Regions from separate parts of the Pseudomonas sp. CAM1A genome, predicted to be linked through region 1. Evidence: riboswitches for the same ligand, from Rfam matches in the RefSeq annotation. Region 1 holds a riboswitch; each other region holds the start of a gene.
The links. A riboswitch is a leader RNA that binds a small molecule or an ion and turns the genes downstream of it on or off. The one in region 1 is predicted to bind cobalamin.

Region 2: linked by a shared signal. The riboswitch ahead of cobO (cob(I)yrinic acid a,c-diamide adenosyltransferase) and the one ahead of ABZO33_RS23320 (CbtB domain-containing protein) in region 1 are both predicted to bind cobalamin.
Region 3: linked by a shared signal. The riboswitch ahead of ABZO33_RS15610 (TonB-dependent receptor) and the one ahead of ABZO33_RS23320 (CbtB domain-containing protein) in region 1 are both predicted to bind cobalamin.
Region 4: linked by a shared signal. The riboswitch ahead of ABZO33_RS21780 (TonB-dependent receptor plug domain-containing protein) and the one ahead of ABZO33_RS23320 (CbtB domain-containing protein) in region 1 are both predicted to bind cobalamin.

What each region holds. Positions count from the first base shown of each region.
Region 1 covers NZ_JBFNXP010000013.1:20,245-25,265, forward strand. The annotation lists gene cobW (cobalamin biosynthesis protein CobW) at 1-850, opposite strand, end outside; cobalamin riboswitch at 951-1,148, opposite strand; cobalamin riboswitch at 1,209-1,434, shown strand; gene ABZO33_RS23320 (CbtB domain-containing protein) at 1,534-1,719, shown strand; gene ABZO33_RS23325 (CbtA family protein) at 1,730-2,419, shown strand; gene ABZO33_RS23330 (cobalamin biosynthesis protein) at 2,419-2,829, shown strand; gene cobM (precorrin-4 C(11)-methyltransferase) at 2,859-3,611, shown strand; gene ABZO33_RS23340 (DUF1272 domain-containing protein) at 3,676-3,918, shown strand; gene ABZO33_RS23345 (response regulator transcription factor) at 4,105-4,719, shown strand; gene ABZO33_RS23350 (transporter substrate-binding domain-containing protein) at 4,726-5,021, shown strand, end outside.
Region 2 covers NZ_JBFNXP010000005.1:194,166-199,186, forward strand. The annotation lists gene cobD (threonine-phosphate decarboxylase CobD) at 1-619, opposite strand, end outside; gene cbiB (adenosylcobinamide-phosphate synthase CbiB) at 612-1,520, opposite strand; gene bluB (5,6-dimethylbenzimidazole synthase) at 1,517-2,167, opposite strand; gene ABZO33_RS15190 (cobyrinate a,c-diamide synthase) at 2,164-3,459, opposite strand; gene cobO (cob(I)yrinic acid a,c-diamide adenosyltransferase) at 3,456-4,067, opposite strand; cobalamin riboswitch at 4,176-4,394, opposite strand; gene ABZO33_RS15200 (hypothetical protein) at 4,543-5,021, shown strand, end outside.
Region 3 covers NZ_JBFNXP010000006.1:24,062-29,082, reverse strand. The annotation lists gene ABZO33_RS15615 (GlxA family transcriptional regulator) at 58-1,113, opposite strand; gene ABZO33_RS15610 (TonB-dependent receptor) at 1,352-3,469, opposite strand; cobalamin riboswitch at 3,576-3,781, opposite strand; gene ABZO33_RS15605 (PaaI family thioesterase) at 3,970-4,467, shown strand; gene ABZO33_RS15600 (N-acetyltransferase family protein) at 4,534-5,021, shown strand, end outside.
Region 4 covers NZ_JBFNXP010000010.1:183,396-188,416, forward strand. The annotation lists gene ABZO33_RS21780 (TonB-dependent receptor plug domain-containing protein) at 1-1,903, opposite strand, end outside; cobalamin riboswitch at 1,993-2,197, opposite strand; gene ABZO33_RS21785 (DUF2946 family protein) at 2,340-2,729, shown strand; gene ABZO33_RS21790 (TonB-dependent receptor) at 2,801-4,954, shown strand; gene ABZO33_RS21795 (PepSY domain-containing protein) at 4,960-5,021, shown strand, end outside.

The DNA.
Region 1 (5,021 bases):
GTTGCGTCAAGGCATCGAGCAGCAGGCTTTCGTCGGCCTCGGGCAGGTCGATGGAGATCGAATCGAAGGCGTCGTGGTCATGGTCGTCATGGTCATCGCCGTCGTGATGCGAGTCGTGATGGGTGCGGCGGCCGTCGATGTGCGCCTCGGACTCGGCGCCCACACCCAGCAGCACCTCCAGCGGCAGGCGACCACTGCTGGCCTCGATCACCTTGACCGCCGGCGGCAGCTCCTCGGCGACTTCGGCACGGACCTTGGTCAGGCCCTCGGCATCGATCAGGTCGGCCTTGTTCAGTACCACCAGGTCGGCGCTGGCCAGCTGGTCGGCGAACAGTTCGTGCAGCGGCGACTCATGATCGAGGTTGGGATCAAGCTTGCGCTGGGCATCGACCTGGTCCGGGTAGGCGGCAAAGGTGCCGGCGGCCACGGCCGGGCTGTCGACCACGGTGATCACCGCATCGACCGTGCAGGCGTTGCGGATCTCCGGCCACTGGAAGGCCTGCACCAGCGGTTTGGGCAGGGCCAGGCCGCTGGTTTCAATAAGGATATGGTCAAGATCGCCGCGGCGCGCCACCAGCTCGCGCATTACCGGGAAGAACTCCTCCTGCACGGTGCAGCACAGGCAGCCGTTGGCCAACTCGTAGACGCGGCCGTTGGCCTCTTCCTCGGAGCAGCCGATGCTGCACTGCTTGAGGATCTCGCCATCGATGCCCAGCTCGCCGAACTCGTTGACGATCACCGCGATGCGGCGGCCCTGGGCGTTGTCGAGCATGTGGCGCAGCAAGGTGGTCTTGCCCGAGCCGAGGAAGCCGGTAACGATGGTGACGGGAAGCTTGGCCAGTGTTTTCATGTCGCGATGCCCTTGGCAGCAATGGCGCGGGCATGCAGGACGACAGCCACGGCCCGTGTCGGCCTGGCTGTTTCGCCACCGGATCACCCCGCCCGGTTGAAAGTCGAAAACGTTGCGAGGCAGGTCTCCTGGCTTGCACCGCCGGCCATCAAAGCCGGTGGGATGGCGCCTTCCCGCGCGTGCGCAGTGGCTGTGCCGAACCCTTCAGTGCCTACAGTTGCGGGGGCAGCCGCGGCTTGTACCGCGTTCCCGTCTTAGCCCGGGACAACGCCCGGGAACCTCGAACCGGCAAGGCTACGCAGTGCCTGCCTGGCGGTCAACCGCCGCGGCGATTGACGCAGGCCCGGCCCCGTGATTTGCTAGCGCATTGCGTTCAGGTGCCCCCAACGGGGGTGAAACGGGAAACCGGTGCGTCGCGCCTCCTTGCAGAGGGCCGACAAGGCCGGTGCTGCCCCCGCAACGGTAAGCGAGAGAAGCGTCCAGACCACTGTGCCCATCGTGCGGCATGGGAAGGTGGCGTTTGATCAATGGAGCCCAGCTCCACCTCGCCAGCCCGGAGACCGGCCTGACATGCTTGCAGAACACCCCGCGGTGGGCGGGCGCTGTCGTATCACCTGGGCCAACCGTGCCCGGGGGCGTCGCGCCTGCCCGTTGCCACAACAAAAGCAGCAGAGGAACGCGTCATGCCCATCACCCACGCCAAACCCAGTATCGCCACCCCCGTGAGCCTCAGCCAGCGCCTGATCGTCGCGGTCGGCGCCAGCCTGCTGGGCCTGTGCCTGGTGTACTTCGCCGGTTTCTCGCACATCGAGGCGGTGCACAACGCCGCCCACGACACCCGCCACAGCGCCGCCTTCCCTTGCCACTGAGTACGCCCGCATGATCACGCGCATCGCCCGTACCGCGGGCTTCAGCGGCCTGCTCGCCGCCCTGCTGCTGACCCTGTTGCAAAGCTTCTGGGTCGCCCCGCTGATTCTCCAGGCGGAAACCTATGAAACCGCCGCCCCCGCCGTCGAACAGCATGAGCATGGCGAAGCCGCCGCGCCTCATGAGCACAGTGCCGAGGCCTGGGCACCCGAAGATGGCTGGCAACGGATCCTGTCTACCACAGGCGGCAACCTGGTGGTCGCCGTCGGCTTCGCCCTGATCCTCGCCGCCCTGTACAGCCTGCGTGCCCCGGGCCGTGTGGCCACCGGCGCGCTGTGGGGCCTGGCGGGCTTCGCCGTGTTCTGCCTGGCGCCGACCCTGGGCCTGCCACCGGAACTGCCAGGCACCGCCGCCGCCGACCTTGGCCAGCGCCAGACCTGGTGGATCGGCACCGCCGCCGCCACTGCCGCCGGCCTGGCGTTGCTGGTGTTCGCCCAGCACTGGCTGTTCAAGGTGCTCGGAGTCGCCCTGCTGGTGATCCCGCACCTGATCGGCGCGCCACAGCCAGCGGTTCATGAAAGCCTGGCGCCCGAGGCGCTGGAGACCCAGTTCAAAATCGCTTCGTGGCTGACCAACGCCGCGTTCTGGGTGGCCCTGGGCCTGCTCAGCGCCTGGTTGTTCCGCCGCTCCAGCCAGCACTGATGCGCGACCTTGTGCCCCAGCCGGCGCTGTATGCCGGCTTTGGTTGCCGCCGTGGCTGCCCGGTCGAAACGCTCGCGGTGCTGCTGCGCCAGACCCTGACCAGCCACGCCCTGCCCCTGTCGGCGCTGAAGGCAATCGCCAGCATCGAACCCAAGGCGCGCGAGCCCGGGCTGCTGGCACTGGCCGAGCGGCTCGGGTTGCCGTTCATCTGCTTCGACAGCAGCCACTTGTCGACCTTCGAAGCGCTGCTCAGTCAGCGCTCGACAACGGTGTACGCCCAGACCGGCTGCTGGGGTGTCGCCGAAAGCGCAGCCCTGGCCCTGGCCGGGCGCACAGGTGCCGCGCCGCGCCTGCATGTGCCAAGGCAAGGGCTCGGCGGCGCTACCCTGGCCCTGGCCATCGGCGGATAATCCGCCCCTTTTACCTGCAAGGAACTCCCATGACGGTCTATTTCATCGGCGCCGGCCCCGGCGATCCCGAGCTGATCACGGTCAAGGGTCAGCGCCTGATCCGCCAATGCCCCGTGATCATCTACGCAGGCTCCCTGGTACCGGCTGCGGTGCTCGAGGGGCATCAGGCGCACACGGTGCTCAACAGCGCCGAACTGCATCTGGAGCAGATCATCCAGGCAATGAGTCAGGCTCATGCCAACGGTCAGGATGTAGCCCGCGTGCACAGCGGCGACCCCAGCCTGTATGGCGCCATCGGCGAACAGATCCGCCACCTGCGTGAGCTGGGCATCGACTACCAGATCGTCCCCGGCGTCACCGCCACCGCCGCCAGCGCCGCGCTGCTGGGCTGCGAGCTGACACTGCCCGACGTGGCGCAGACGGTGATCCTCACCCGCTACGGCGACAGCTCGCCAATGCCGGCCGGTGAACAGTTGGCCGACCTGGCCCGCCATGGCAGCACCCTGGCCATCCACCTGGGTGTGCGCCACCTGGAGCGTATCGTCGAGCAGTTGCTGCCACACTATGGCGCCGACTGCCCCATCGCCGTGGTCCATCGCGCCACCTGGCCCGACCAGGACTGGGTCAAGGGCACCCTGGCGGATATCGCCGAGCGTGTCGCCGCCAAGGGTTTCCGGCGTACCGCGCTGATCCTGGTCGGGCATGTTCTGGGCGATGCCCCCTTCGCCGACTCGGCGCTATACCGCGCCGGCCATGCCCACCTCTATCGCCCCGGCTCGTGAAGCGATTGCCGAGCGGGCGACGGCGGCGCACACTGGGCTTTCCAACTGGATGGAAGCCCTGACCATGCTCGACCTGCGCCCCAACTGCGAATGCTGCGACACCGACCTGCCAGCCGAAAGCCCGGATGCGCTGATCTGCTCATTCGAGTGCACCTTCTGCCGCGCCTGCAACGAGCAGCACTTCCACGACCGCTGCCCGAACTGCGGCGGCCAACTGGTGACGCGCCCCACGCGCGTCGGCAAGGTGCTGGCTAACAATCCCGCCTCCACCCAGCGTGTACTCAAGCCCAAGGTTCCCTGCGCCTGAGCGCTTGCGCCTGAACCTTGTTTGTAGGAATTTTCTACAGCTTGGTGCGGGATTTTCAACACACCTATACTCGCCTATTACCAAGGGTCCTGAATGTCCGTAAGGTGCGCGCTGCCCAGCAAGTCCGCGGCCCGCGCCTGAAATTCAACGCAGGAAGCGGGCTGCACTTTGACAGGAGTGACCTGAATGACATCCGTGCTGTTGGTCGATGACCACCACATTGTGCGACTCGCCGTACGCATGCTGCTTGAACGCGAACGCTTCACCGTCGTGGGTGAAACCGGCAAAGGCAAAGAGGCTGCCCGCCTGGCCGAGCAGACCAAGGCCGACGTGGTCATCCTCGACATCGGCCTGCCGGACCTCGACGGCATGGAAGTGATCAAGCGCCTCAAGCTGATCGACCCGCCCCCACGGATCATGGCCCTGACCGGCCAGCCCGCCGACCTCTATGTGCGCCGCTGCATGGACGCCGGCATCTCGGCCTTCGTCAACAAGGACGAGGACCTCGATGCCCTGGTCTTCGCCCTCAAGGCCCTGGTCAAGGGCTACTCGACCTTTCCGCAGATGGCGGTCAACAGCAACACCCTGGAAAGCGAGACCGAACGCCTGGCACTGCTGTCCAACCGCGAAATGGAAGTGCTGCGCCGGCTCAGTGCCGGTCAGAGCAACAAACTGATCGGCGAGCAGATGAACCTCAGCGCCAAGACCATCAGCACCTACCGCGGCCGGATCATGGAAAAACTCAAGGTCGAGTCACTGGTGGAAATGGTCGACCTGGCCAAACGCAACAACGTGGCCTGAATCATGATCAAGGGCACCCTGCTGTGCCTGCTGCTGGCCATGCTGCCGGTATTGCCCGCTCACAGCGAAGCGCACAGCGAATCCCGCCATCTCCTGGCCCGCGCCCTGAGCGCGGCGCCTCCCCTGGCACTGGCCGCACCCGACCGTCAGTGGCTAACCAGTCGCGGCCGCCTGGTGCTGGGCAGTTCGCGTCCCGACTATCCCCCTTTCGACATCAACAACAGCCAGTCCGACTACGAAGGCCTGAGCGCGGACTACGCCGGCCTGATCGGCGAGCAGCTGGGCGTGCCGGTCGAGGTGCG
Region 2 (5,021 bases), on a different contig from region 1:
GGGCGACGACAAAGCCCAGCCGCACACCGGCCAGGCCGAAGAACTTGCCGAACGAGCGCAACACGATCAAACCCGGTTGCCCGGCCTGCGCGACCACGCTGTGTTCGGGCGTGTTGTCCATGAAGGCTTCGTCCACCAGCAACCAGCCACCACGCTCGGCCAGACGCGCATGCCAGGCCAGCAGGCGCTCGCGGGTTACCCGGCGGCCGGTGGGGTTGTTGGGGTTGACCAGCACCAGAACGTCGAGACTGTCGAGCTGGTCCTCGACCTCGGCCTCGTCCAGTTCGACCAGGGTGTGCCCCGCGCGCGCCCAGGCATGGGGATGCTCGGCATAGCACGGCGACAGGACCCCGACCCGGCCGCTGGGGCGCAAGTATGGCAAGGCCTGGATCGCCGCCTGGGAACCGGCCACCGCCAGCAGCGGCGGCGCGCCATAGTATTGCCGCGCCGCCGCCTCCAGGCCGTCCTCGGTCTCCGGCAACCGGGCCCAGGCTTCCAGGGGAATCGGCGGTATCCGGTAGGACCACGGCGCGATGCCACTGGACAGGTCGAGCCACTGCTCCCGAGCGATGGCGTACTGTTTCACAGCCCGCAGCAGGCGGCCACCGTGCTCAAGCATTGAGGTAAGCTCCCACGCAGATCAATAGCACCCACAGCCACACGCCGCGCTGCACCAGGCTCCAGCCACGGTCGATGGCGTCGGCGTCGGCCATCGGCCCTTCGCCCAGGCGCGGCCGCTCGTGCAGCTCGCCGTGATACACCGCCGGGCCGCCCAGCTCTACCCCGAGGGCTCCGGCCCCCGCCGCCATCACCGGGCCCGCGTTGGGGCTGTCCCACAGTGGCGCCTGTTTGCGCCAGCAGGCCAGGGCCAAGCGGGTTTTGCCCAGCAGCGCATAGGTCAGCGCCACCAGTCTGGCGGGAATATAGTTCAGCCCATCGTCGATGCGCGCCGCGCACCAGCCGAAGCGCTCGAAACGTTCGTTGCGATAGCCCCACATGGCATCCAGGGTATTGCTCAGGCGGTACAGCACCACCCCCGGCGCTCCGGCCACGACGAACCAGAACAGCGCAGCGAATACCGCGTCGCTGCCGTTCTCCAGCACCGACTCGGTGGCCGCCCGGGCCACAGCAGGCTCGTCCAGCTCGCGGGTTTCGCGGCTAACCAGGTAACCGACGCGCCGCCGCGCTTCCTCCAGGTCGCCCTGGCGCAGTGCCTGGGCCACCGGCAGCACATGTTCGCCCAGGCTGCGCAGACCCAGCGCGCAGTACAGCGCCAGCACGTCCACCAGCCAGCCGATAGCGGGCAACCAGGAAAGGATCAACGCCAGCAAGGTCAGCGGCACCACCGCCAGGAACCAGGCCGTGACACCGTGGCTGCGCCAGCCCCGGCCACCGGCGTTGAAGCGTTGCTCCAGGCGCGAGGCGAAGTTGCCGAAGCCCACCAGCGGATGACGCCGGCGCGGCTCGCCCAGCAGCGCATCCAGGGCCACGCCGGCCACGGTCAGCAAGGCCACGCTCATGGGCGCTCTCCCCAATGGTTTTCGTACAGCATTTCGCTTAAGGGCCGTTGCTCGGCCCAGTCCTCCAATACCAGCATCGGCGCCGGATAGAACTCGGTCACCGGCCCCAGGCACAGCACCGCCATGGGCTTGGCGCCTGCGGGCATGCCCAGCAGCTCGGCCAGAGCCTGCGGCTCGAACAGCGACACCCAGCCCATGCCCAGCCCTTCGGCCCGCGCCGCCAGCCACAGGTTCTGGATGGCGCAGGCCAGCGAAGCCAGGTCCATCTCCGGCAGGGTGCGGCGGCCGAAGACATGCGCCTCGCGCTTGTCCATCAACGCAGCCACCAGCACCTCGGCGCAGTCGTTGATGCCTTCGACCTTGAGCTTCATGAACTCATCGGAACGCTCGCCCAGGGCTTCGGCGGTGCGCACCCGCTCCTCCTCCACCAAAGCCTGGATACGTTCGCGCAAATCACGTTGGCTGATTCGAATGAAGCGCCAGGGCTGCATCAGGCCCACGCTGGGCGCCTGGTGAGCGGCGGCGAGCAGACGCCCCAGCAATTCGGGGGCCACCTCGCCGCCGGCGAAATGGCGCATGTCGCGACGTTCGCCGATGGCCCGGTAGATCGCCGCGCGCTCGACGGCGCTGTACGCGTGTTCGCTCATGGTCGCAACAGCGCCGCCGCCGCGTCGGGGTTGGAGGGGAAATAGAAGTGCACGTAGGAAGCGGTCAGCCGCCCCAGGCGATAGACCGCCTCGTTGCCGCGTCCACCGTTGGGGCTCAGGCCCCGGGCAATCGGTTCCAGCTCGGTGCTGGTCAGCGAATGGTGATAGGTGTGGCCGCGCAGGGTACCTTCGGGCAACTCGACGACCTGCAGGGCCAGGGCTGCCAGGCGTTTCTGCATGGTCGCCTCGCCCGGCAGCAGGCCTGCCAGCGGCGCACGCACACCGGCCACATCGGTCAGTGCGTCGAGCAGGTAGAGCATGCCGCCGCACTCGGCCAGCAGCGGCTTGCCGGCGCCATGATGGGCGCGGATCGCCTCCAGCATCGGCGCGTTGGCGGCCAGGGCCTGATGGTGCAGCTCCGGGTAGCCGCCTGGCAGGTACAGGCTGTCTACATCAGGCAGTTCCCGATCATGCAACGGCGAGAAGAATTCGAGCTGCGCGCCGAGGCTGCGCAGCAGATCCAGGTTGGCCCCATAGGTAAAGGCGAAGGCTTCATCGCGGGCCACGCCGATGCGCACGCCGGCCAGCGGCGTGGTCACGCTCACCGGCTCGGGCCGTGCAAAACTGACCAGTGGCGGCAATGCGGCATCGCAGCTGGCAGCCAGCGCTTCGGCCGCGGCATCCAGGCGCGCATCCAGGTCGTTCAGTTCACTGGCCTGGACCAGGCCGAGGTGACGGCTGGGCAGCTCGATGCCACGCTCGCGGGACAACCCGCCATACCAGCGCAGGCCTTCGGTGAGGCTGCCTTCGAGCAACTGTGCGTGGCGCAGGCTGCCAACCCGGTTGGCCAGCACCCCGGCGAACGGCAGGTCGGGCTGATAACGCGCCAGGCCCAGGGCCAGGGCGCCGAAGGTCTGGGCCATGGCCGTGCCATCGATCACCGCCAGCACCGGCACGCCGAAATGGCGGGCCAGATCGGCGCTCGACGGCGTGCCGTCGAACAGCCCCATCACCCCTTCGATCAGGATCAGGTCGGCCTCGCCCGCCGCCTCCCACAACAGGCGACGACTCTCTTCGGCACCGATCATCCACAGGTCAAGCTGGTAGACCGGCGCGCCGCTGGCGCGTTCGAGGATCATCGGGTCGAGAAAGTCAGGCCCGCACTTGAACACCCGCACCTTGCGCCCACGGTTGCGGTGCAGGCGGGCCAGGGCGGCGGTGACCGTGGTCTTGCCCTGGCCCGAGGCCGGGGCCGCGATCAGCACGGCGGGACACTGGCGCGAATCACTCACAATTCGACGCCCTTCTGCGCGCGGATACCGGCCTGGAAGGCGTGCTTGAGCATGCCCATCTCGGTGACGGTGTCGGCCAGTTCGATCATTTCCGGTTTTGCCGCTCGCCCGGTGACGATCACATGCTGCATCGGCGGACGAGCCTGGATGTCCGAGAGCACCTGGTCGAGGTCCAGGTAGCCGTGCTTGAGCGCGATGTTCAGCTCATCGAGCACGACGAACTGGATCGACGGATCCTGCAGCAACTGGCGTGATACCGCCCACGCGGCCTCGGCGGCGGCGATGTCGCGCTGACGGTCCTGGGTCTCCCAGGTGAAGCCCTCGCCCATCACGTGATAGCGCACCTGCTCGGGGAAACGACGGAAGAACAGCTCTTCGCCGGTGCTGTTGCGGCCCTTGATGAACTGCACCACGCCGCATTGCATGCCATGGCCCAGGGCGCGGGCGAGCATACCGAAGGCCGAACTGCTCTTGCCCTTGCCATTGCCAGTCAGTACCAGCAGCAGGCCGCATTCGTTGGGGGAATTGGCGATGCGCTCATCGATGATCGCCTTCTTGCGCAGCATGCGCGCCAGGTGACGTTCGTCGCGTTCGGTGGATTCGCTCATCAGGGGTCTCCGCAGACTGTCGCGGCGGCGACAGATAAAAGGCAGGCAGACGAGGAGCGCGCAGGAGGCGTGGCAACGGCCACATCGCACCGCGCATCACCCTCCGTGATGCCGTTGGCAGTGACAGGCCGGTCTCCGGGCTCGTGAGCGGGACATCCCCGGACGACGCGCCTTCCCGGATACCTGTACCCAGTGGCCCTGCGCCGTCTTCGACTCACCTACCGTTGCGGGGGCAGCGCCGGACTCGCGCCTGCTGGCGCCCACCGGCTTCCCAGTTTCACCCTGCCGAACCGCGGTTCGCCGGGCACCTGAAACACGCCGCGAAGGTTAGAGGGTTGCACCGGGAGCGTCAATCGAACGAGGGCCGATCTGGCCTGGATCAATGGCCGATCCGCCAGCTTGTGCCACACTCAAAGCAGTGATATCACATAGCCACTATCTGACTGACCTCGATCACAATGACAAGGAGCGCAGCATGCAAGGCCTGATCATCAACAACCCGAGCCTGGAGTTCCTGCGTCCCGCCCTGGAACGCTGGGTCGACTGCATCGACCGCTTCAACCAGTTTCAAGGTGACAACGAAGCGCCCTACTGGCACGGCGCCGCAGCCAACACCGGGATGCTCGCGGCTGCGGCCTGGCAGGCTGAGCTGGTTGCGCTGGAGCAGTACACCAGTAAAAAACAGCGCGACGAAGGCGAGCGCGAGGCCCGTGGCGACCTGGCCATCAGCAGCGCAGAGGAGTCGATCCACCTGCATACCCGTCAGCGCTGGCCGCGTATCGCCCGCCTCGACCTGGCGCCGACCCTGCAGGAAGCCGCCAGCCAGGCCAAGGCGATCGCCTACGCCAGCCAGCTCAAAGCCGGGGCGCTGTTCGTCACCCCGTGGAAGGCCGGTCAGCACGCCAGCCCCGAGGAACTGCAGGACCTGGTCGACGACCTGCAGAAACACACCGC
Region 3 (5,021 bases), on a different contig from region 1:
GCCTGGATTGTGGCCCGACAGGCGTGTGCAGATGCTAAGCGCGCCCTTGGTCTGCCCCTAGGCCAAAGAACCCTGGATTTCGGCCAGCGGCACGCTGCGGGCGAAGCGTGCCCGATAGTCCCGCGGGGTCACCGCCAGGTGGCGCTGGAACGCCAGGCGCATGCGCTCCTCGCTGCCGAACCCGCACTGGCGGGCGACCTGCTCGATATGCTGGTCGGCGTTTTCCAGCAAGCGGCGCGCCGCCTCCAGGCGGAACACCTCGATGGCCTTGGCCGGGGTGCGCCCGGTCTTGTGCTTGTACACCCGGGTGAAATTGCGCAGGCTCATGCGCGCCTGCTCGGCCAGCCGCTCGACCGTCAGCCGCGGGTCGCCCAGGTGCTCGCTGAGCCATAGGTGCAGGGTTTCGAAGGTGTCGCTGTCCTCGCCCTGGGCCTTGAGCAGTTCGCTGAATTGCGCCTGGCCGCCGGGGCGCTTGAGAAATACCACCAATTCGCGAGCCACCTGCATCGCCACCTCGCGGCCACAGTCAGCTTCGACCAGGGCCAGCGCCAGGTCGATGCCGGCGCTGACTCCGGCCGAAGTCCACACCTGATCCTGCTGCACGAAGATCGACTCGGCATCCACCTCGATGGCCGGGAAGCGTCGGTGCAGGGCATCGCACATCGCCCAGTGGGTGGCGGCGCGGCGGCCATCGAGCAGGCCGGCGGCGGCCAGCAAGAAGGTGCCGCTGCACACCGAAGCGGTGCGTCGGGCGCGTTGGGCAGCCTGGGCCAGCCAGGCGACCAGCTCGGTGTGATCGGGGAGGGTGCGGACGATTTCCGGCGCGCCGGGTACGACCAGTGTATCGAAGGGCTCGTGCAGCCAGGGGGCCAGTGGCTCGGTGGCGACGGCCAGGCCCTCGGCGGTGGCCACCAGGCCCCCCTCGAGGCTGGCGGTGACCACCCGGTAGCCGGCTAGGCCACGCGCGGCGCGGGCCTTGGTCGCGGCCCAGAACACTGTCTGCGCGCCGGTGAGGTCGAGCAGGCCCATCTGCGGGTAGGCGAGGAACAGCAGGGTGCGCGGCTGGTCAAGCGCGTGCACGGGTGCTGTGGGAATCTGCGGGATGTCGGTCATGGCACGCTGCTTGTAACGGAGGCGTAGAGCTAAGTCGAGCATCTGACGCGGCGCCGATCAAGCACCGCGCGACAGGCGCAGGCGTCGAGGCTATGCACGAACAGCGTGGGAGCGGGCTTGACCCGCGAACACCGGCTGAGCCGGTGCCATGCATCGCATCGCGGGGCAAGCCCGCTCCCACGCAGCCCCAGTTAGATCAATGATCTACGTTCTTGAGCCTGAGTGCGCAACGCCTGCCTCAGAAGCTGTAGTCCACCGTGGCGAAATACGAGCGCGGCGCGCCCAGCAGCCACTGTTCGCCGCTGTAGCTCGACTGGGCATACGCGCGATCGAACAGGTTGTTCACCTGCAGGCCCAGGCGCACGTCGGGCAGCACCTGCCAGCCGATGTTGGCATCGACCACGGTGTAGCCCGGCACGCGCTGGTCATTGGCGGCGCTGGAATAGCGGGCGTCTACGTAGCGCAGGCCGATACCGGTGTCGACGCTTTGCCCGAAGCCTTTGCTCAGCCACAGGTTGGCGGTCCGACGTGGGACGTCCTGCGGGTGGTTGCCAGACCGGTCGTAGGAAACGCCTCGGCTGAGTTGAGTGAAATCATCGTACTTGGCGCGCACCAAGGCTGCATTGCCCGACAGCTGCCATTGGTTGCCCAGAGCCAGCTCCAGGCTTGCCTCCAGGCCGTCGGAGGTCTGTTGGCCTGCCTGCTGGCTGCGCTTGGAGACCACGTCGTACACCGGCAGCTTCTTCTTGACGATGTGGTAGGCCGCCACCGTCCATTCACCGCGTCCGTCCCAGAACCGTTGCTTGAGGCCGAACTCGGTCTGCTTGGCTTCGGTCAGTTCAAGGCGTTGCTCCGGGCGCAAGGTCAGCAGGTCACCGACACCATCCTCGCTGGTGGAGTATTGGCCGTACACGGACAGGTCGTCAGTCAGCGCGTACACCAGGCCGGCGCGCCAGTTGCCGCCACGCAGGCTCTGGTCTTCGCGAGTGTCCTTCACCAGGTCGTTGCGGTCGATGTGGTTCTGGTCGCGGCGTATGCCCGTGACCAGCGACAGGCGTTCGGTAAGTTGCGTGCGGTTTTCGGCGAACAGCGAGAAGGTGCTGGTTTTCGACAGCGTCTGCGGGCGCGTCGGATCGGCACTGTGGAACCCGCCGGGGGCCGGCCGCCAAGGGTCGAGCGGGTCGGTGTAGCCATCTTCGTAGGGCGAGTTGCTGTCGATGTTGAAGCGGATCTTGTTGTACTCGGCGCCCACCACGGTCTTGCTGGCCAGGCCGAACAGCGAGTGATCGAAGGTGAAGCTCTGGCGGTCGCCGATCTGCTCCTGGTTGTGCTTGATCTCCAGGAAACTGCCGCGTTGGATCACACCGGCATCCCAGGCGTATTCCTCGGCATTGCGCCAGTGGCGACGGCTCTTGATGTAGTACAGCTGGTTGCTGGCGCTGATGCTGTCGCTGATGTTCCAGTCGCTGGTCAGCCGTGTCCACTCATCGTGGTAGCGCTGCTGGTCATTGCTGACGTTGTAGTTCTTGTTGCGCACGCTGCTGCGCAGATGGCCGTCGATCAGCGGCGTGCCGTAGTAGTTGGCAGGTTGCGCGTCGCCACGTTCGTGGGACAGGGTGAAGCTCAGGTCGTCACTGGCATCGAAGCGCAGCGCGCCGGAGAACGCCAGGCTGCGCGAATCGGTGCGGTCGACCCAGCCGTTGCCTGCCTGTTGGTTCAGGGTGGCGCGGTAGCTCAGGCGCTCGCTCAGGCTGCCGCCGCTGTCCAGCCCCAGTTGCTGGCGGTCCCAGGAGCCATAGCCCAGGCGCAGGTGATTGCGGATATCACCGCTGAAGGGCTTTTTCGGAATCACGTTGACCGTTGCCCCGGTGGCGCCTTCGCCATACAGCACCGAGGCAGGCCCACGGATCACATCGATACGCTCGACCATCCAGGGGTCGACCGGGTAGGTGAGGGTGCCGGCGCCGGCGTACAGGCGCGCCCCGTCGAACAGGGTCATCACCGAACTCTGGCCGGTGAAACCGCGCGCCGACAAGCCGGTACCGCCATCGCCAGGGGTACCGATGAAGGTGATGCCCGGCGAGCGGGTCACGGCATCCTGCACCGTGGTGTTGTTGCGTTGCTGGATCTGCGCGGCGGTGATGCTGCTGGTGCTCGCCGGGGTTTCCAGGGCACTGAGGTTCAGGCGCGAACCGGCCTGGGTGGGGGTGGCCAGGTCGACGGCCTGCGGGTCGCGGCTATCGGTGATCGCCGTGGACGGCAGGGTGAGCGCAGGGCTGGGCTGCTCGTCGGCCAGCGCCGGCAGGGACACGGCCAGGCAGGCCGCCAGGGTGTGAAGCTTGTTGATACGGGACATGTCGTTCCACTGCTGCAGGAAAGAATGGATCCCGGTGGAAAACACGCAACGGCGAAGCGCGCGCAGGCGCGCACGCGAATACCGGCCTGCGCCCGCCCACCGCGGGTTGCCAAGTGAAGCCTCAGGCCGGTCTCCGGGCTTGCGAGGGGCATGAAACCTTCACCTTCCCATGCGTGTGCACAGTGGTCTGTCGAAGGGTTCGCTCGCTTACCGTTGCGGGGGCAGCGCCGGACTTGTCGTGGTAGCGACTCACCGGCTTCCCGTTTCACCTTGCGCGCGGCGGCGCAGGGCACCTGAAACTGGCGCGCATCTGACCACCGAACGGGCAGGGAGTCAATCGTCTGGATGGGCGGGCTGATTGTGGCTGAATCGCGGTTCAGAGCGGTTGCCGTCAGGCAGGTAATGTCTGCGGGCAGGCCCCGTGCATTGGCGCAGGCCGCGCAGGGCGCTACCATCGGCAGCCAGCCTCCTTATCCAACACCAACAAGCCAAGGACGCGTATGACCGAGCAAGCCCTGTCCCTGCAACAACTCGCCGCCCCCGAAGGCATCTGCTACGGCTGCGGCTGTTCCCACCCCAGCGGCCTGCATGTGCAGAGCCACTGGGACGCCGACGGCGTCCACCTGTGGTGCCGGCATACCCCCGATCCGACCTTCACCGGCTGGCCCGGCCTGGTCTACGGTGGTTTGCTGGCCATGCTGGTCGACTGCCATTCCAACTGGACTGCCATGGCCTGCCACTACCGTGCCGAAGGCCGCGAACCTGGCAGCCTGCCGCGCATCGACTGCGTCACCGGCCAGCTTGGCTTGACCTACCTCAAGCCCACGCCCATGGGCGTCGAGCTGCTGCTCAAGGCCCGGGTCGAGGGTGAGCTGGGGCGCAAGACACGGGTGATCTGCGAAGTCTGGGCCGGGGATGTACTGACCGTCACCGCCGATTCGGTGTTCGTGCGGGTCGATACCGAAAAGCTCAAGCGGCTGGCCCATGGCGACGCCTGAACCTTGCGTCGGCAGGGAGTGGCTGGCATTGTCGAATGTGACCCGGCTGCCCGACAGGATGTTGCCATGCCCTACCAGATTCGCCCGGCCCGTGACGAAGACTGCGTGGCCCTGAGCCTCGTCGGCCAAGCGACCTTCGCCCTGGCCAGCCCGCCCGATAGCGCGGTCAGCGCCCAGCAGCACTACATCGCCCAGCATCTCCAGCCTGAACATTTCCGGGCGCACCTGGAGCACGCGCACAAGCGGTTGCTGGTGGTCGAACGGGATGGCCAGGTGCTGGGCTACAGCATGCTCGATCTGGCGCCCGGCGAGCTGGGTATTGCCGAAGCCGATCAACTGGCGGAAATCTCCCGCTGCTATGTACTGCCTTGCGTTCATGGCACGGGCGCCGGCCAACTATTGCTCTCCATGACCCTCGCCCAGGTTGATGGCCAGGCGCGGCTTACCGTCAATGAACTGAACGCCCGAGCGATCCGTTTCTATCAGCGCAACGGCTTTCGCAAGGTGGGAGAGGCGATCTTCCCTTGCGGTGACGAGCGACACCGTGACTGGGT
Region 4 (5,021 bases), on a different contig from region 1:
CGACGTTGCTCGCCCGACTGGTGACATAGTCACGGTCGAACAGGTTCTCCACCAGCAGGCTCAGCCGGTGCTGGCGGGCGCCGTCCAGGTAGCGGTAGGCATCGGCGTCGACCACCGAGTAATGGCCGTAGTCGACGCCTTTGGAGCTGACCACGTCGCGTATGTAGCGAATGGCGCCCCCGGCCCCCCACATGCGGTCCGCCGATTCGTAGCCGAGCCGCGAACGGGCGAAGAAACTCGGCACGTCGTTGATCGTTGCCCCGGTGCGCGACTCGGTGAGGTTGCGGGTCATGTCGGCCTGCAGGCTCCATTGGTCGTCGAGCTGGATACGCGCATCGGCCTCGAAACCACGCATCTGCACCTGCCCCTGGCCGTTGACCCATTGGCTGCCGTCCAGGGTGATCAAGTCGGTGATCTTGCGTCGGAACACGGTGACGCTGGCGTTGAATTCACGCCCCAGCGGCAGACCGTGGTAGTCCAGGCCAAGCTCGGCATTGCGGCTCTTCTCGGGTTTGAGGTCACGGTTGCCGATCTCGTCGCCGGGCTCGTTGACGAACAACTGCTCGGCGTTTGGCAACTTGTAGGCGCTGCCATACTGGCCGCGCAGTTGCCAGTTGTCGTTCAGGTCGTACAGCGAGGTGAGCATGCCGACGGTGGCGCTGTCGCCGCCGCTCATGGCCTCATGGCGCAGGCCGAGGCTAGGGTGCCAGTTGGGCAAGGCCTCGATCCTGGGTCGCAGTTGGGCGTACAACGCATTGGCCTGGGCCTTGTTGTCATCGATCACCAACACGTCGTCCTGGCCCTTGAACCACTGGTTGTCGGAACCGAACACCAGCACGTGGCCGCCGTCGAGCTCGGCCTTGCCCTCGGCCTGCACGCCCCAATCGGTGAAGCCCCAGTAGTCGTTGTGGTTGACCACGTCGCGGCTGCCGTCGGCGCGGTTGTTGATGCGGGTGTAGCGGGTGTCCCAGTCGTTGACGTGGCCCTTGACGAAGTAGCTCAGGCGCTCGCTGACGCGCTGTTCGAAGGTGGCCGTGGCGATCTGCTGCACGCGATCATTGGTGGTCTTGTAATTGTTCACCGGTCGGGCGAAATCGAGGTTGGCGTCGGTGTACTGGTAGAACAGCTCCAGCCGCGCATCGTCGCCAAAGGCCTGGATCGCCTTGCCGCCGAAGGTGGTCACCTCGTAGCCGCGTTTCTTGTCGCTGACGTTGCCGCTGTAGTCGCGGTTGCGAAACGGCTGGTAACCGTCGGAGACGTTGTGGCTGACATAGGTCAGCAGGCCCAGGTCGCCGAAGCCATTGCTGAAGATTCGCTCGACGCGGGCGTCCTTGCTGCTGCCGGCGAAGCTGTCCAGGCCCAGGTTGACCTCACCTGAAGCCTGACGGCGTTGCGGGCTACGGGTGACGATGTTGATCACCCCCGCCACGGCCTGGGTGCCAAACAACAGGCTCTGGCCGCCCTTGAGCACCTCGATGCGCTCCACCGCGTTGGCCGGCAGGGTGTCCAGGTACAGGCCGCCGTACAGGCGGTTGTTCAGGCGTACACCGTCGAGCAGGATCAATGTGTCGTCGTTGCGCCCGCCGAGCAGCGAGTAGCTGCCGTAGTCGAACGGTCCGTTCTTCGGCGCGACGTAGAAGCCGGGGATGAACATCTGCATCACCCGGGTGATGTCGGCGCCGGGGCCGGCGCGCTCGATCTGCTCGCGGCTGACGATCTCGACCTTGCTGCCGTACTGGGCCATGGCGGCGACCGTGGTCGACTCTACCGACGGCGCGGCAACGATCTGCTGGTCGAGGATCAGGGGGGTGTTTTCGGCCAGTGCCAGGGGACTGGCCAGACAGCCCAGGAACAGGGTCCGGGCCGTGGGGAAACAACGTTGGGAGTGAATCACAGCAATCATGCTCTTCTCGAAAGTGACTTTCGCAGAAGCACGCAGGAGCACGGATCGCGCACACGCCAATACCGGCCCATGCCCGCCCACCGCAGGAGTTTGCCTACAACATTCCAGGCCGGTCTCCGGGCTCGCAAGACAAGATGCCTTCACCTTCCCATGACCCGCGGGCCACAGTGGTCTGTCGAAGGCATCACTTGCATACCGTTGCGGGGGCAGCACCGGACTGGCGCGAAGCGCGTACCGGTTTCCCGTTTCACCCCATACGCGGCGGCATGGGGCACCTGAAATCGGTCGGCATCTGAACACCTGGGGCCAATGGGCGTCAAGCGAGGCGGGTGAATCGTTTCGAATGTTTTTTATCGGCCGTTCACTCTAGGCAGATGTGTCAAAAGTTGTAGAATCCGCACGCCTAAACTATTCCCATTCCCTTCGAGCTTTGCCGATGAAGCTGGCCCGCCACACACGATCGCAAGTCGCCTGGGTGCTGTATTTCAGCATCCTGTTCGGCTCGTTGCTGTGCGCCATGGGCCATGGGCAGATGGCCGGGCTGCGCCTGGCCGGCCTGGACGACGCCGCCTGGTGCGCGGCCGACAGCAGCGGCGTGTTCAAGGGCGACCAGGACATCACCGACCCGGTGCTGCCCGCGAGCGGCGACTGCGTGATCGCCAGCCTGTTCAGCGCCATCCTGCTGGCGGTGTTCTTCGGCTTGCTGGCCCTGCTCGCCGGGGAGTCGAGCAAACCCTTACCCAGACAACCCGCGCCGCGCCTGCCCAAGCAGCGCTGGCCACTGGTCAATCCCCGCGCCTCCCCCGCTTCGCTTCTCTCGCTCTGACATCGCCACGCCCTCGTGCTGCCTGATCGGCAGCGGGCGTGCGCTCACCGATTTCAGCCAGGAAGCCTTGCATGTTCCGCATGACCACTCTGGCGCTGCTCGTTGGCAGCGCAACCTGCGCCTGGGCGCAGGATGACACCCTCACCCTGCCCGCCAGCAACGTCACGGCCACGGCCGAGCAACCCAAGGAGGCGACCAGCCTCGACCTCGACCGGCCCATCGAAAGCGGCTCGCGCCTGAACCTCAGCGCCCGCGAGAACCCCGCCTCGGTCAGCGTCGCCGACCGCAAGACCATGCAGCGCATCGGCGCGCGCAATTTCCAGGACGCCGCCAACGCCCTGCCGGGAGTCAACGCCTCGGCACCACCCGGCTGGGGTGGCTATGTGTCGTATCGCGGCTTCAACGGCGCCCAGGTCAGCCAGCTGTTCAACGGCATCAACCTGCAGTACGGCGCCGCCGGGCGCCCGGTCGGGGCGTGGATCTACGACCGCGTCGAACTGCTCGGCGGGCCGTCGTCTTTCCTCAACGGCAGCGGCGCCGTCGGCGGCAGCCTGAACATGATCACCAAGCTGGCCAACCGCGACGAGGATACCTTCGAAGGCCGTGTCAGCTATGGTCGCTACGACACGATGGAAACCTCGGTCGGCTTCAACAAGGCGCTCAACAGCGGCGACGGGCCGCGCCACTATGCGCGGCTCGACTACAGCCGCACCAGCACCAATGGCTACATCGACCGCCAGGAGAACGGGGCCGGCAACCTGGCCTTCTCGCTGCTCAGCGACATCAACGACCAGCTGTCGCACACCCTGGCCATCGAGTACCTCGAAGAGCAGGAAGACAGCCCCTACTGGGGCGCGCCGGTGCTGCAACCGGCCAGCGGCACCCTGCACATCGACAAGCATAAGCGCTTTGACAACTACAACGTCGAGGACGGCCGCTACGAGCAGCGCACCCGTTGGCTGCGCTCGATCACCGACTACCGCATCGACGACAGCAACCAGTTGCGCAACACCTTCTACCACTACAACGGCCAGCGCGATTACCGCAACCTCGAGGTGTACCGCTACAACCCCGGCAACACCGCCATCGCCCGCTCCGGCGGCTACCGCCAGCGCCACGACCAGGAGGTCAACGGCAACCGCATCGAGCTGACCCACCAGGGCCAGCTGTTCGGCCTGGCCAGCGACTGGGCGTTCGGCGTGGACTACAACCGCAACCAGCAGACCGCTTACCCGTTGTCCAAGGGCGCGTTCGACAGCATCGATCCCAACGCTTTCCAGCCAGGCCACTTCCTCGACATCCCTGGCATGGACGCTCCACGCACCAAGGGCCGCAGCACCAATACCGACACCACGGCGGGCTTCGTCGAAAACCGTACCCGCCTGACCGACCAGCTGTCGCTGGTCACCGCGCTGCGCTACGACCATATCGACTTCGACGTGGTCGACCACGTGACCCGGGCCAAGCTGAATCGGCGCTGGGATGCCTTCACCGGGCGCCTGGGGCTGGTCTACGACCTGACCTCAGATATCAGCCTGTACACCCAGTACAGCACCTCGGCCGAACCGCCGGGGGGCTCGCTCACCGGCGCGTCGATCAGCCAGGTCGGCGACTTCGACCTGAGCACCGGTAGGCAGGTGGAAGTGGGCAGCAAGTTCGACTTCCTCGACGGGCGCGGCTCGGCCACCGCGGCGGCCTACCGCATCGTGCGCAAAAACATCTCGGTGCCCTCCTCGACCGTGCCCAACACCACCGAGCAGGCCGGCCAGCAGACCTCCACCGGCATCGAGCTGGCAGCGTCGTTCAAGGTCACGCCCAAGCTGCTGGCGGCAGGCAACTTCAGCTGGGTCAACGCCGAGTACGACGAGTTCAACGAGACCATCGGCGGCGTGGTGTACTCGCGCAAGGGCAAGAACCCGGTGAACATCCCGGACCGGGTGGCCAACCTCTGGCTGACCTACGACCTGGCGCCGGGCTGGCAAGTCGGCGCCGACGCCCGCTACGTCTCGGCGGTTTACGCCAACACCGCCAACACCCAGTGGGTGCCTTCGTACACCCTCTACGGACTGTCGATGACCCACGACCTGGACCAGCACGTGCAGCTCAGCGCGCGGCTGCGCAACCTCACCGACGAGGTCTACGCCCGCTTCATCCACCAGACCAACACCCAGTACTACCTGGGTGAGCCGCGCAGCCTGGAAGTCGCTGTGCAGTGGCGCTACTGATGGGCCTGAAACGCCAGCTGTACCTGTGGCATCGCTGGCTGGGCATCGTTGCCTGCCTGTTCATGGC